2 linked regions of the Lujinxingia sediminis genome follow. Each later gene encodes a partner of the first gene's protein in a complex. Links are inferred from orthologs where the notes say so. Each region holds a gene or a part of one and is shown on either strand. Other genes may lie near its edges.

Region 1 (3,027 bases):
GCACCGGCAAAACCCACCTTCTTGCCGGCACCATCCGCCACCTCACCCTGGAGAAAGGCATCAACGCGCGCTTTATCGAGTTCACCCACCTCTTGAGCGCCATCAAAGAGGGCTTCGACCAGGGCCGCGGTGAAACCAGCATCCTGGGGCCCTTGTCCGAAGTCCCCGTGTTGGCCATCGACGAGCTGGGCAAGGGGCGCAACACCGAGTGGCAACTCTCGATCATCGACGAGATCATCTCCAAGCGCTACAACGCCGGGCTGACCACCCTCTTTACGACCAACTACGATGTGCGCGAGAGCACCTCGAACACCCTTGATGTGGGAAGCCCCGACTTTCGGAAGATGGCCACCGCCGCGACGCTCTCCGAGCGTGTGGGCGATCGGGTCTTTAGCCGACTTCATGAGATGGCCGACTTCGTTCACGTCGACGCCCCCGACTACCGTCGCGCCCGGGCACAGCGTCGCTAAAGACCTCCGCGTCGCGCTCTTCTGGCAGAGGGGCGTGAACGCGTTTTAATGATTTGAAACACAAAACGCCCCGGCACTCTCGTGCCGGGGCGTTTTGTTTAAGCTCACTTAGCTTTGGGTCGACCTCAGCTCGCTGCGCGCAGGTGCACGAGCAAGGCGGAGATCGCCGCCGGGGTCACCCCGATGATGCGCGAGGCCTGCCCGACACTGCGCGGACGCACCTGGGTGAGCTTCTCGCGCACCTCGGTGGAGAGCCCGTGCACCGCCTCGTAATCGAGCTCCGCCGGCAGCTCCTGCGACTCGAGCTCGCGATGGCGGGCGACCTGTTCGAGCTGGCGATCGATGTAGCCCTGGTATTTGACCTGAATCTCAAGCGCCTCGCTGGCGATATCATCCAGGCGCTCCAGCTCGACGGTGAGCTGCGGGACGAGCTGCGCGCTTAAGCGCTGGACCATCTCCAGGGTCACGTCGGGGCGACGCAACAACTCTTCGAGCGTCGCGCCGTTTCCGAGACTCCCGATGCCCACCTCCGAGGCCAGGCGCTGGTTCTCGGCCGAGGCGCCCACCATCTGCCGCTTCATCCCCTCCAGGCTGGCCTCCATCGCGTCGCGTTTGGCGCAGAACTTCGCCCAGGCCGCGTCGTCCAGAAGCCCCAGATCGCGGGCGTGGCCCGAGAGACGCAGGTCTGCATTATCCTCCCGAAGAAGCAGGCGATACTCCGCGCGGCTCGTAAACATCCGGTAGGGCTCGTCGACCCCGCGGGTGACCAGATCGTCGATCAGCACCCCGATGTACGCCTCGTCCCGACCCAGCACAAAGGGCCCTTCGCCGCGCAGCTTGCGCGAGGCGTTGATCGCCGCCATCAGACCCTGGGCGGCCGCCTCCTCATAGCCCGAGGTTCCGTTGATCTGCCCGGCCAAAAAGAGCCCCTCAACCGCGCGCAGCTCCAGGGTGTGGTCGAGCTGCACCGGGTTCACAAAGTCGTACTCCACCGCGTAGCCCGGGCGCACGATCTCGGCGCGCTCCAGGCCCGGCACTGTCTTCAAGAAGGCCATCTGCACATCGAGCGGCAGGCTGGTGGAGAGCCCGTTGGGGTAGACCTCGACCGTATCGAGGCCCTGCGGCTCCAGGAACACCTGGTGGGAGGTTTTGTCGGCAAAACGCACCACCTTGTCTTCCAGGCTCGGGCAGTAGCGCGGCCCCACCCCTTCGATCACCCCGGTGAAGAGCGGAGAGCGGTCGATGGCCGCCTCAATCACCCGGTGGGTCTCGGCGTTGGTCTGGGTGATGTAGCAGTCGACCTGCTCCATCATCTCGCGCTCGTGGTAGAAGCTAAAACGTCGCGGCACCGCATCGCCGGGCTGCTTCTCCAGCGAGGCCCAGTCGATGGTGCGGGCGTCCAGGCGCGGGCAGGTGCCGGTTTTAAGCCGCCCCATCTCCAGGTTGAGATGCCCCAGCGTCTCGCTCAGCCCGTAGGCGGCCTGATCGCCGGCGCGCCCCGCCTTAAAGTTATCAAGGCCCACATGGCACAACCCCTTGAGGAAGGTGCCCGTGGTCACGATGACCGCCTCGGCTTCATAGAGCACGTTGAGCTTCGAGATCACCCCGGTCACCCGCGGACGGCCCCCCTCGTCGACCACCTGAAGGTCCTCAACGCTGCCCTGCTTGATATCGAGGTTCTCGGTGTTCATCAACTTCCACTGCATATGCTTGCGGTAGGCCGCCATATCGCATTGCGCACGGCTGGAGCGCACAGCAGGCCCCTTGCTCGTATTGAGCCGCTTGTAATGAATCGCCGACGCGTCTGCGATCTCCCCCATAATTCCGCCCAGCGCATCGACCTCCCGGGCCAGATGCCCCTTGGCCACCCCGCCGATGGCCGGGTTGCAGCTCATCTGCCCGATGGTGTCCACGTTCATCGTGATCAGCAGCGTGGCATGGCCGCGTTTGGCCAGCGCGTGCGCCGCCTCCGAGCCGGCGTGACCGCCGCCAATAACAATCGCGTCGTAGCGTTTGGGATTTTTTAACATCGGGTGCTCTCGTTCCGTAAAGGGGGCGGTTCAGACGCCGGCGCGCAAGGATTTCGCAGGTGGCCAGCAGGCCAACCTATAAGGAATCGCAGGCATTTCTACAAGCGCACCGCTTCCCGGCTACGTCGCCCGGCTCCACTCGGCCAACCCCACCCTCTAAGTACTCTAAGTATAAGGGGCCTGACCTCGGCTTCTCGCTACCCAGATCGCCAACTCAGCCCCCTTACCTGCGCCTCTCACCACCCGAGAACCCCGACTCAGCCCCCTGACCTCGGCTTCTCGCTACCCAGATCGCCAACTCGGCCCCCTTACCTGCGCCTCTCACCACCCGAGAACCCCGACTCAGCCCCCTGACCTCGGCTTCTCGCTACCCAGATCGCCAACTCAGTCCCCTTACCTCGGCTTCTCGCTACCCAGATCGCCAACTCAGCCCCCTTACCTGCGCCTCTCACCACCCGAGAACCCCGACTCAGCCTCCTGACCTCGGCTTCTCGCTACCCAGATCGTCAACTCGGCCCCCTTACCTC
Region 2 (2,963 bases), on another replicon or contig:
TCCGACAAAAAGAAGGACGACGACAAGGACAAGAAGAAGTCCGAGAAGTCCAAGAAGTCCGACAAGAAGAAGGACGACGACAAGGACGACAAGAAGTCCGAGAAGTCCAAGAAGTCCAAGAAGTCTGACAAAAAGAAGGACGACGACAAGGACAAGAAGAAGTCCGAGAAGTCCAAGAAGTCCGGCAAAAAGAAGGACGACGAGCCCAGGGCCACGCGCCGGGGTGATGTGGAAGATCCCGTCGTGGCCCGTGGTGAGGCCTGGCTCGGGGAGCTTTTTGAGAAGATGCAGCTCAACCTGAGCGCCTCCGGGAGCTTTGACGGAGACAACTACATCTTCAACATCAGCGGGGCGGACACCGAGTTGATGGTCGGACGCTCCAGCCAGTCACCGCGGGTGCTGACCGGTATGCAGACGATGCTCTCGGAGTTCCTGGGGCGCGAGGCGCGGGGCAGCGTCGTGGTGGACATCGGCGGATTCAAGCAGAAGCGCCAGTCGCACTTAAGCCACGTCGGCTCGCGCCTGGGTGAGGCGGCACTGAAGGTCGGGCGGCCGCTTCTGGTGGCGGGGCTCAGCGCGTTCGATCGCCGCGTGATCCATAAGCGCATCGACGATATGGACGGCGTCAAAAGCGAGAGCACCGATTACGGGATCTTCCGCAAGTTGAAGATCGACCCGAGCTGAGCGAAGGACCTGACGAGCGCCCCTTGAAGGGGGCGCTCTTCGCTTTGAGGACCATGATGACGGGCAACGCGCCGACGATCGCCGCGATCGCCACACCTGCCGGTAGCGGGGGGGTGGGGATTGTGCGAATCAGCGGGGGACACGCTGAGAGGATTCTTGAGCAGATGGTGCCGGGCTGGCCGTCGTCTCACCCCACCCACCTGATGCGTCTGAGCCGGATTGTCGACACAGCCGGCGAACTGATCGATGAGGCGCTGGCCGTGATTATGCGCGGGCCGCGCAGCTATACGGGTGATGACGTCGTGGAGCTGCAATGCCACGGCGGGCCCATCGTGTTGCGTCGCGTGCTCGATCGCGCACTGGAGTTGGGTGCGCGCATCGCCGAGCCCGGAGAATTTACCCGACGCGCGTTTTTGAATGGACGCCTCGATCTGACCCAGGCCGAAGCGGTGGCCGACCTGGTCAACGCCACCACCGATGCGGCCCATCGCCTGGCCCTGGAGCATCTGCAGGGGTCGCTTGGTGAGGAGATCCGCGGCATCGTCGAGAGCCTCACGGTGGCGGCGGTGCTCATTGAGGCTGCCCTCGACTTCAGCCACGAGGAGCACGTCTACCAGATCGAGCGCGATGAGATCGGCGAGCGCATCGATGGGGCCAGCGCGCGACTTCAGCAGCTGCGCGCGAAATTCGACCAGGGACGTCGCCAACGCGAGGGCGTTCGGGTGGTGATTCTGGGCGCCACGAACGCCGGAAAATCCACTCTTTTCAACACCTTGCACGGAACCGACCGCGCCATCGTCACCGAGATTGAGGGTACGACGCGCGACTTCCTCGAAGAGGAGATTCAGCTCGAAGGCGTGGCGCTGCGCCTGATCGATACCGCAGGGCTGCGTGAGACCGAAGATCGCGTGGAGGCCATCGGCATTGAGCGAAGCCGCGAGCTTGGCGAGCGGGCCGATCTGCTCCTGCGCGTCATCGATCGCAGCCGCCCGCTGCGCGCCGAAGAACGCGAGGCTCTTCATGAGGATCTTCGCTCGGGGCGACCCACCCTGCTGATCTGCAATAAGAGCGATCTTCCGGACGGACGAAGCCCGGAGGATCAGGCGCTCTGCGCACGCTTCACCCACCGCGTCGACTGCGCCCTGGGTGCCTCGCCGCCTTTGGGCACCGACGCGCTCATCGATCGCCTGTCGACCCTGGCACGCGAACTGACCTCTGGCGAGGGCGTGCTACTCAGCCGCGCGCGCCATCTTCAGGGGGTCGTCGCCGCGATCGACGCCCTGGCACGCGCCCGTCAGGCGCTGGAGATGGAGATGGAGCATGAGCTCATCGCCATCGATCTTCGCGAAGCCCTCGACGCCCTGGGTGATATCACCGGGAAGGTGCGCACCGACGATATTCTGCAGCGCATCTTCTCGGAGTTCTGCGTCGGGAAATAGGGGCTGTGGAGTGAGGTGTGCGACGTGGGGAGCTTCGGGTGGGGAGATGGAGGTCCGCGGGGAGTGGTTGGGTGGTTATGGGGTTGGGTGGTTGAGGGACCCGGGCAACGTGCGGGGTGGGTCGATTCGTGTGTGCGGATGGGGGAGCGCGTGGCGTGGGGGGGCGGGGGAGCGCGTGGTGCCGCGTCTTAAACGGCCCGGATAGCAGCAGAGCCCACAGCTATTTTCCTCATCAAAAAGCCGCCCTGAATAAAAAATGCACAAAAACTTTGTGCGTTCGCGACTAACTTCTCGACATTCACTGATGAATGACGACCGGGAGGTTATGAATGCCGACACGACTGTTGCGCAGCGCACGACACGTATCTTTTGTAGGAATCGCCCTCGTTGCCCTGGCGCTGCCTTCGCTGGCGAGCGCGGATCATGGTCATTCTTCGACGACGTCGATCATCTTGATCCCGGGCCCTTTTATGAGCCTGACCTCGTCGACCTCGACGACAGGAGCGGCGTTCTTCGCGCCGATGTTTACCACCGTGAAGCTCTTCGCAGACAGCGGTGAGGCGTCCGGCGAGATGGTGGCCTTTCTCAACGACCATCAACGCGATCTTCAGCAGGATCTGGCCCTGGGGGGCGGGGCGTCGATCGACGCGCTGGCGAGCATGATGGGGGTAGAGGCCGACAAGCGTCACACCTTCTCGCAGGCGCTTTTTGAGGAGCGTCACGCGCTGATGGGTTCACTCTCCCACGATCAGGTGGGGGTGGAGGAGGCGACCCGCTTTCTCAGCGTCTTGAGCGATGCCGGACTCATTGAGCGCGCGTGATTCAGCCCGCAATTAAGGA

The links. The genes of interacting proteins can lie anywhere in the genome.
Region 2: the proteins of mnmG (region 1) and mnmE are in contact, whole or in part, in a solved structure (PDB 9HIP), measured with the Escherichia coli proteins. The link is inferred for Lujinxingia sediminis from one-to-one orthologs.

What each region holds. Positions count from the first base shown.
Region 1 is NZ_SADD01000001.1:1,298,433-1,301,459, forward strand. Bases 49-3,005 are described here. They hold mnmG (tRNA uridine-5-carboxymethylaminomethyl(34) synthesis enzyme MnmG), read right to left. Parts: upstream 2,501-3,005; coding sequence 596-2,500; downstream 49-595. Other genes in these bases: EA187_RS05290 (ATP-binding protein), read left to right, coding at 49-470. In the rest of the region: more of EA187_RS05290, read left to right, coding at 1-48. UniProt on the Escherichia coli protein: NAD-binding protein involved in the addition of a carboxymethylaminomethyl (cmnm) group at the wobble position (U34) of certain tRNAs, forming tRNA-cmnm(5)s(2)U34.
Region 2 is NZ_SADD01000003.1:185,680-188,642, forward strand. What follows is about bases 38-2,930. They hold mnmE (tRNA uridine-5-carboxymethylaminomethyl(34) synthesis GTPase MnmE), read left to right. Parts: upstream 38-737; coding sequence 738-2,123; downstream 2,124-2,930. Other genes in these bases: EA187_RS20605 (hypothetical protein), read left to right, coding at 38-684; EA187_RS08510 (DUF3015 family protein), read left to right, coding at 2,453-2,930. Also shown: more of EA187_RS20605, read left to right, coding at 1-37; more of EA187_RS08510, read left to right, coding at 2,931-2,944. UniProt on the Escherichia coli protein: Exhibits a very high intrinsic GTPase hydrolysis rate. Involved in the addition of a carboxymethylaminomethyl (cmnm) group at the wobble position (U34) of certain tRNAs, forming tRNA-cmnm(5)s(2)U34.